One region of the Cytobacillus sp. Bva_UNVM-123 genome, then DNA from elsewhere that is predicted to be linked to it. Evidence: riboswitches for the same ligand, from Rfam matches in the RefSeq annotation. Region 1 holds a riboswitch; the other holds the start of a gene.
The links. Region 1 has a riboswitch for thiamine pyrophosphate ahead of thiT (energy-coupled thiamine transporter ThiT). Riboswitches for the same ligand answer to the same signal wherever they lie in the genome.
Positions count from the first base shown of each region.

Region 2: it holds a riboswitch for thiamine pyrophosphate, as region 1 does, so the genes downstream of both, KDN24_RS09110 (ABC transporter substrate-binding protein) here and thiT (energy-coupled thiamine transporter ThiT) in region 1, are expected to answer to the same signal.

Region 1 covers NZ_CM177772.1:2,342,391-2,347,187, reverse strand. Annotated here, with positions in the region: gene qoxC (cytochrome aa3 quinol oxidase subunit III) at 1-189, shown strand, start outside; gene qoxD (cytochrome aa3 quinol oxidase subunit IV) at 190-537, shown strand; gene thiT (energy-coupled thiamine transporter ThiT) at 592-1,188, opposite strand; TPP riboswitch at 1,269-1,372, opposite strand; gene KDN24_RS11660 (AAA family ATPase) at 1,551-3,293, shown strand; gene menC (o-succinylbenzoate synthase) at 3,417-4,523, opposite strand; gene KDN24_RS11650 (ABC transporter substrate-binding protein) at 4,774-4,797, opposite strand, start outside.
Region 2 covers NZ_CM177772.1:1,856,600-1,861,396, reverse strand. Annotated here, with positions in the region: gene KDN24_RS09130 (metal-dependent hydrolase) at 1-355, shown strand, start outside; gene KDN24_RS09125 (SCO family protein) at 375-956, opposite strand; gene KDN24_RS09120 (YkvA family protein) at 1,098-1,514, shown strand; gene KDN24_RS09115 (cell wall hydrolase) at 1,646-2,245, opposite strand; TPP riboswitch at 2,451-2,558, shown strand; gene KDN24_RS09110 (ABC transporter substrate-binding protein) at 2,914-3,915, shown strand; gene KDN24_RS09105 (thiamine-binding protein) at 3,929-4,222, shown strand; gene KDN24_RS09100 (ABC transporter permease) at 4,219-4,797, shown strand, end outside.

The DNA.
Region 1 (4,797 bases):
GGAACGCATGGTGCCCATGTGACAGTAGGAATTGGCTGGGCAACAATTGTCATAATCCAGCTTCTAAAAAGAGGATTAACACCTGTAACTGCTCGTAAAGCATTTATTATTGGTCTTTATTGGCATTTTCTAGATGTTGTCTGGATCTTTATCTTCACGTTTGTCTATTTGAAAGGATTGGTGGGCTAAATGGAAAAAAATAAAAAAAGCTTTCCGCTTAGTCACATCATTGGTTTTATATTTTCTCTCGTACTAACCTTTGGGGCGGCAGCAATTGCCTTAAAAACAGACCTTTCTCCATCCATTATTATGTGGATAATTGGAACGTTAGCGTTTTTACAAGCAGGAATTCAGCTCTTCATGTTCATGCACTTACGTGAAGGAGAAGATGGCTCGGCAAATGTCGTCAATATGGCTTATGCCGTATTTATGGCCGTCGTTATTGTCGCGGGTTCTATATGGGTAATGTCCTCAGGACATATGAAACATACAAACCATATGATGAATGAGGAACAAATGAATCATATGCATGAATAAGCTAAAAAACTGGCTCACTACGAAGTGGCCAGTTTTTTACTTTGCTTTTCTTACTTATGAAGCTTTCTTCCCAGACATTGCAGACAAATGATCCTTGCGTATCACTAACTGTGGTGCTGATGCTAAAATGAGAACTAGAATGATAGAGCAAACAATGAAAGCTCCGAGCATTGTCGTTCCGTTTATTGCGAATGAATAAAAAATTGGGCTTGTCACTTCAGGTGCAAAGTATTTAATAAAAATGACACCTGAAAGAAAATGCCAAAAATATCGAGCAACACTACCTATAAATATGGCGGCAACGACAAAAGCTAATGCTTTTTTCTTGTTTTTTGAACGTAATTCTTTTTGAATTGGGTTATATAATAAACCAGCAAAACCTATGAAAGTAAAGGCAAATAAATAATCAAAAACCGCTTGTACTGGATGGACAATCCATGCATCAAACACAATTTGAAGAAGGCCCCATAGCAGTCCTGCAACTAAGCTTGCTCGAAAACCCCAGCGAAAAGCAAGAATAAAAATCGGAATCATCGCGAAGGAAATCGACATATTTGGGATTGGCTTAAAGGAAGGCAATAAATCCAAAATAAGTGCAAATGCCGCAAAAAAAGAAACCTCGATTAATGCAAGTAAACTTAATTTTTTCAAAATAAAATCTCCCCTTTGATTTGATACGCGACCTCAAGGGGAGAATAGAAAGATAAAAGAGCAAATAAAAATAGATGCTCAATCTATTCAAGCCACATTCCTACGCTAGAATTAACTAACAGGTTCGAAGGGTCAGAACAATAAAATGTTCACTCTCAGCGAATTCGCTCCCCTTGTGGTTACGTTTATCATATTGTCACTGTAAGTATAGCCTACTTACCAATATTTGTGAAGGGTTTAAATGATAATATTCATTATTATTAGAAGTTGCGCCATTATTTTCATCATTTTACAAAAACCATAACCTATTCTAACCCCTTTATTTTATTTATAATGAAACTATACGATAAGGAGGGATATTGTTGAAATTTCCATTTAAAAAAGCTTCCACGTATATAGTCTTAATTGTTGCTCTCTTCATTATCATTACAGCCTCATTTTGGGCTTTTCATTCTATAAATAATTCAGTTAAAATCCCCTTTTCATCAGTTGAAAGCTTAATTGCTGCACAAAATGGTGAATTAGTTAGCATAAATGAACATAAGGATGGAGAACTTTCGATTATTACAAGTGAAGGTAAATTTGTTTCTCACATTCCTCCAAATAGTCAAATCATTGATAAATTAGTAGAAAACTATAATGTTCAGTACACATTCTCATCAAGCAGTCCATATACCTCTATTATACTTGTTGGATTAATTACTATATTAGCCATCATTGGGTTCTATATATTTAAATCCAATAAGGGTGGAATTGGCGCAACAAATACAATGAAGCAAACACTTTCTAAACCAAGTCCACTTCCAAAAATTTCACTTGCCGATGTTGGTGGCATTCAAGGTGAAATGAAAGAAGAAATCATGCAAACACTATCGATCCTGAAAAGTCCTGAACGAGCCCTAAAAATAGGTGTGAAGCCGCCGAAAGGAATTCTATTGTATGGACCTCCTGGAACAGGAAAGACATTACTTGCTCAAGCAATCGCAAAAGAATTAGGTGCAACATTTTTCTCTACAAGTGGAGCTGCGTTTAATGAAATGTTCATTGGAGTTGGTGCCTTAAGAGTGAGAACGTTATTTCAAAATGCAAGAAAGCATAAACCTGCTGTTGTTTTTATTGATGAAGTCGATGCACTAGCTGGTAAACGGAAGCAGCATGGTGGCGAGGAAAGTGAAAAAACATTAACAGAGCTGCTTGTTCAATTAGATGGCGTCCACTCCAATGATGGAGTTCTTTTCATTGCTGCAACAAATCGAAAAGATATGCTTGACGAAGCCTTCCTTCGTCCAGGAAGAATTGATTTTTCATTTAATATTCCCCTACCAGATACGAATGGTAGGAAAGAAATAATCGCGATTCATACGAAAAAACGTTTGTTAGCTAATAACATATTATCGTCGCTCGACCATTTAGCTGAGAGCACTTCTGGTTTTTCAGGTGCAGACCTTCACTCTCTATTTGAAACTGCAAGCAGACGAGCAGTTCGAAACGGGCAAGAAATGATTACGAAGGAAGATTTAGACTTTGCGCTCGATCGGACAATTTTAGGAAGCTCGACTCGTGCTCTTCAAGAACTCAACACTAAAAAGCGGGTAGCCATTCATGAGGCAGGTCATGCGCTTGTTGCAGCCATTACAAAACCAGGTTCCGTTCGAAAAGCTACGATCATTCCTCGTGGACAAGCACTTGGCTATGTCGCGCCAATTCCGAAAGAAATGCATCTATCAACAACTACTGATATGTTGGATCAAGTAGCAATGATCCTTGCTGGTGGTATAGCAGAAAGAATCATTCTTGGTGAACATAGCATCGGAGTTAGTGGCGATGTTCACCAAGCAAAACAAATAATTGAACAAATGGTAGATACAGGCTTGTTAGAAGATGGGTTCACCTTAACATTTAATAAAGTTGAAAAAGAAGTGAAAATGCAGGAATTATTTCAAAAAGCCTTGCAAAAATCAGAAAATCTCATTACAAACTATCGAACTCAGCATGAACTCATCGTTCAAGCATTATTAAAGAAGGAAACTGTAGAAGGTACGGAAATTCAGCAGATTGTCGACACTATTCCTTCACTTAACAACAATGAATATTGCATGGCGTAAGCATAAATGGCTTACGCCTTTTTCCATGAAACGACATCTTCTAAAGTTTTCAACGTCATTTCACCAAGTTTTGACGGCAAAAAAAGAAATTGTCTGAATTTGCGCTTTCCCAAGAAATAATTCTTACGTGTAATTTTTCTCTAGGACAGTGTATTTTCTAATTGTTTCACGGTTTGGTTCATACCCAATACCCGGTTTATCTGAAACAGCAATATACCCTTTTTCAACCATTACTTCTGGTTCAATAATATCTTCATCCCAATATCGAGATGAGCCTGCTGTGTCACCTGGCAAAACAAAATTTGAGAGTGTTGTTAATGCAATATTATGGGCTCTTCCAATTCCTGCTTCAAGCATCCCGCCACACCATACTGGTATTTGCCGCTGTTCACAAAGATCATGAATTTTCTTCGCTTCTGTTAATCCACCGACACGCCCAATTTTTATATTCATAATCTTACCGCTTCCAAGCTCGATTGCCTTTCGTGTATCCTCATAGGAATGAATGCTCTCATCTAAACAAATAGGTGTTGAAATTGCCTTTTGAAGTATGGCATGATCAATAAAGTCGTCAGCTGCTAATGGCTGCTCAATCATCATTAATTGATACTCATCTAATTGCTTTAAAAGTTCGATATCATTTAATGTATATGCCGAATTCGCATCTGCCATAAGAGGAACATTCGGAAAATGTTTGCGAATTTCTCTAATCACTTCAACATCCCAGCCCGGTTTAATTTTGACTTTCATCCGCTTGTACCCTTCTGCAAGATACCCATCTATTACATTTAAAAGCTCATGGACGGATTTTTGTATGCCAATACTAATACCGACTTCGATCTTTGTTTTATTCCCCCCTAGTGCATTTGCGAGTGAAATTCCTTTTTCTTGTGAATATAAATCCCAATATGCTCCTTCGATCGTTGACTTTGCCATATTGTTTTTTCTAATAAATGAGAGTTTCTCAGACACTTGATCAGGATGTTCTATTTCATTATTCAGTAATACAGGAATGATAAAATCTTCAAGCATATGCCAATTTGTTTTCATTGTTTCCTCAGTATACCATGGAGTCGTAAAAGCAACCGATTCTCCCCATCCGATATGACCATTTTCATCTTTCGCTTCTAGTAAAATAAATTCTTTATTTTGGAACGAACCAAAACTAGTAGAAAATGGTGACTTCATTCTCATCATTAACTGGCGCAGCGTAATTTCTTTAATTTTCACCTTTTTCACCTCGTCGGATAGGTTTAGTCACCTTCCATAATATAAAATATTCGTATCAATTTTCTACGAAGAACATAAACTATTTTTAAGACCGTCCACTTTTCACATCGCTTCGTTGCGGGACTAACCAGATCGGAATGTGGGCGGTCAATGAAAATGCGATACATTAAAGAACAAGATTGTTTTCATTTCTATATTATGAAATGTTTATACAAAAGCGGAGCCGCCCAATTTAGAACGGCACCGCTTTTTATTTTTTATGCATCTTAAACTC
Region 2 (4,797 bases), 490 kb from region 1:
TACACAGGGCTACTTTATTTACAAACAATACGAAGAAAAGTATGAGCAAATTGCACTTTCAGCTGATTTTATTCCATGGAATTTCCATGTCATTGCTAAAAAAGACAATACCATCACGATTTATAAAGATAATTTATTTCAGGAAAAGCGTAGACAAGTCGTTTTGCAATCAGCGATACATGCAGACTTGGACATGCTTTTTGAAGAAAAGCCAGAAGCAAAGACCCTATACGAATGGGCACCATTTGTTGTACTCGTAGATGATCATGAACGGCTTGGACTTTATGACCCCCGTTTTTATCGCAATGGACAGTCCTTTTTATTTGAATTTATCGAGAAAAATACAAAAAGATGAGGGGCTTTCTCCTCATCTTTTAATCATTCAGTAATTTTAAATCAGCAATTATTTTATCATATGGTACATCAAGTCCATTGTAGCCCTTCACAATGACACCGTCGCGATTGATCAGAAAGATTTTTGTACCGTGTGTAACTTGATCAGTGCCTTCTTCCTTTTGAGCAAGTGTTTTAAAATTTTTTGCAATAGCTTGTATATCTTCTTGGGAGTATCCAGTTAAAAAATTCCATGTATTTAAATCTGCTTCATATTTTTCAGCATATTCACTTAATACGTCAGGTGTATCTCTTTCTGGGTCAACAGAAAACGACACCATCTTAGCCTTTACTTTTTCTGCTGCTAGCATTTCCTGAAGCTTTGCCATATTTGCTGTCATCGGTAAACAGACTGTGGTGCAATTTGTAAAAATAAAATTTGCAACCCAAGCTTCCCCCATATAATCATTGCTGCTCACATTTTTTCCATCTTGTGTGACTGCATTAAAATCTTGCAGTTTCCAAGCATATTCTGCTTGAAAACTTGGTTTTTCTGCACAGCCTGTCAATAAAAAACAAAAAACAATAAACGATGCCCATTTCATTCTTTTTCTTTTTTTCAAGCAAACCTTCTCCTTTTCATTACAATACTCTCCCATTACTAACTTAAATTATTTCTGCCAATACGATCGTGATTAAAAACACTTTTATATGTAAAATATAAATGATCATTATCAAAAATTTTTCTATGAAGGGTGGACAATATGCTAAATAAAGAAAAATATCAATTAGGCTATAAACGATTCGAATCACTTGCCAAAAAGTATGTCGATAACCCGAAGAAAACGGCAAATTTAATCAATAAAACGAAGAAAAAAGCAAAAAAAAATAAAGGTTCATTAGCAAAGGTATGGAATAATTTTCAACTTCTTACCGAATTACTTAAGTCTTGGTCAACTGGAGAATATCGAAATATTTCCAAGAAATCAATTGTCTTAATTATCGCCTCCATCCTCTATTTCGTTTCACCCATCGATATTATTCCTGACTTTTTATTCGGAATTGGAATTATCGATGATGCAGCTGTTATTTCTTTTGCCATTAAACAGCTCTCTGGTGAGATCGAGAAGTATCACCTTTGGAAACAGAATACAGTACAAAATGAAAGCCAGCTTAAATAAAACGATTATAAATAATTTCTCCTCATCAAAAAACCTGGCTCTCTCATAAAATACATTCGAATTATTCAGTCATTCGAATATATGATTTATTGATAGAGAAACCAGGTGTTTGTAAATCGAAGCTGCATTTTTTATTTTGCGAAACGGTGATTGCCAATAACTTTCGTAACTGTTTTCGTTCTCAGCCAGCTGTCACTCGTTTTATCAGGATTAAAAAAATAAATTGATTTTGTACCTTGTTCTTGAAGAGCAAGGGCTTCCATTACAGCATTTTTTGATTGAGCATCCGCTGGTTTGTTAATCGATCCATTGTCAACAGGCTGAAATTGTTTATCTTCATAAATGACATCTTTAATCGTATCTGGGAATCGCTTGTCTTCTACACGATTTAACACAACTAATGCGACAGCTACCTTTCCATCGTATGGCTCCCCTTTTGCCTCTGCATAAACAAGCCTTGCTAACAGATCCTTTTCATCATTAGAGATGGATTTTGGAATGATTATTTTTTCACCAGGATGAATGTCATCCGATTTTTTACCATTTATTTGTTTTAGCTCGAGCTCTGATACTCCATTCTTTACCCCTATTTTTAAAAATGTATCGCCTTTTTTAACAGTATATATATGAACATTATCTAATGTTTTCGCATATGAATGCTTAATTGCTGACGGGACAAATTGGAATGAGAGAATCATAAGCCCTGCAAATATAGCTGCAAGAATCTTCATATTGAATCTCCTCCATCATATTTTCTTCTATTCCTTTAAGACGTTATTACCGTAACATAGATTTTCATTCGACTCCACACCCAAATAATTTCCATGTGAATTAAGGGAGATCTAGGAAATAATCAGTTTATGCTTTTTTACTAGGCAAATAAAACTTATCTGTTATAATGAATAAGGAATAAAAAACGCTTTTTAAACTTAATAGGCTGAAATGTAGGGGAACCGTGAAAATGGTTGAGATTTCATCAATTGATGATAACCCTTAGAACCTGATCTGGGTAATACCAGCGGAGGGAACATATTCGAGCACCAACTATGTTTCGCTTATATGCGCCCGGGTTCTTTACCTTGGGCGTTTTTTATTTCCAAAAAAAAGAAAAACGGAGGCGACTGCTTAGGGACGACAAGCTTAAGACAAGTTGGCGAGTAGGTTGTTCTTTACCTACTTGACAGCTTGGCTTAAGACCTCGAGTCCCTAGGAGCCAAAGCTGGACAATGAAAAGCGGAGGCGACTGCTTAGGGACGACAAGCTTAAGACAAGCTGGTAGGTAGGTTGTTCTTTACCTACTTGACAGCTTGACTTAAGACCTCGAGTCCCTAGGAGCCAAAGCTGGACAATGAAAAGCGGAGGCGACTTGCCGAAGACTAGACAATTGGAGGTATTACATATGAAAAAATGGTTAACCGTCATTTTTACTGTTCTTGTACTAGTAGGATGCGGGAAGAGTAATGAACAAGTGACACCGTCTGGAAACGATAAAGATCAAAAGGAACCGAAGAAAGTTTCTGTCGTCCTCGATTGGACGCCAAACACAAACCATACTGGATTATATGTGGCAAAGGAAAAAGGCTTTTTTGCTGAAGAAGGATTAGATGTAGAGATTATTATGCCTGGAGAAGCGGGTGCTGATCAGCTTACAGCAACAGGCAAGGCAGATTTCGGTGTCAGCTATCAAGAAAGCATTACACAAGCTCGGATTCAAGGAGTTCCACTTGTCTCCATCGCAGCTGTTATTCAACATAATACATCTGGATTTGCTTCCCCAACTGAGAAAAATATTACTTCGCCTAAAGATTTTACTGGAAAAACATATGGTGGTTGGGGTTCACCTGTCGAAAAGGCAGTCATTGATTCATTAATGAAGGTCGAAAAGGCAAATGTTGAAGACGTTTCCATTGTCACTATGGGAGATACGGACTTCTTTACTGCGGTGAAAAGAGACATTGATTTTGCTTGGATATTTTACGGTTGGACAGGTGTTGAAGCAGAACTTCGTGGAGAGAAAATAAATATGGTTTATTTAACGGATTATACTGATAAACTTGACTATTACACCCCAGTTCTCGCTACGAGTGAAAAGATGATTGAGAAAAACCCAGAAATAGTAAAAGCCTTCATTAAAGCCGCTTCAAAAGGATATGAATTTACTATCAACAATCCAGAAGCTGCTGCGGATATCCTTTTGAAATCTGCACCAGATTTAGATGAGGCGCTTGTGAAAAAAAGTCAAGAATGGTTAGCACCTTATTATCAAGATGATGCGGCTAGATGGGGAGAACAAAAACTTGAAGTTTGGAAAAACTATGCAAACTGGATGTTTGAAAACGGTCTTCTTGACAAAGAATTGGAAGCAGAAAAAGCATTTACAAACGAATTTTTGCCAAAATAAGGGGATGTAACCAGTGACTAATACATTATTAAGTATCCAAATTATTCCGAAAACAAAAAATGGAGAAGATGTGATTCCATATGTTGATGAGGCGATCCGCATTATCGATGAATCAGGTGTTAAATATGAAGTGCACCCGTTAGAAACAACAATGGAAGGTGAATTAGGACAGTTGCTTAAAATCATTGCTGACATGAACGAAAGAATGATTGAGATTGGAAGCAGAAATGTTATTTCACAAATAAAGATACTCTATCAGCCAACAGGAATTGCCATGGATGATTTAACGGAGAAATACCGTTCATGAAAAGTTATTTATTGAAAGGATGGAGACCAGGATTCCTTCTCCTCCTTTTATTCATTATTTGGGAAGCAATCGTCAAAATGGCAGGGATTCAAGAATGGCTTCTCCCCCCACCTTCTGCAATATTTTCAGAAGCAATTAACGGATGGACGAGCTTTTTCTCACACTTTCTCTCAACGATAAAGTTATCTTTGCTAGGTTTTGTAATTGGCTCAAGCATCGGTCTACTAACAGCCATTATTCTTCATCTGCTGCCATTTATAAGAGAATCGGTCTACCCGCTATTAATCTTATCGCAAAACATACCGATTATCGTCCTTGCACCACTATTAGTCATATGGTTTGGGTTTGGGCTTTTACCGAAGCTTATCGTCATTACATTAGTATGTTTCTTCCCGATTACGGTTGCGACACTTGATGGTTTTAAACAAACACCTAGCGATTTAAAACACTATATGATGATGGCCGGAGCAAACCGTAAGCAGCTTTTTTGGAAATTAGAGCTTCCTTATTCACTTCCAGCTATGTTTTCTGGATTAAAAATTTCTGCGACATATAGTGTAATGGGTGCGGTTATA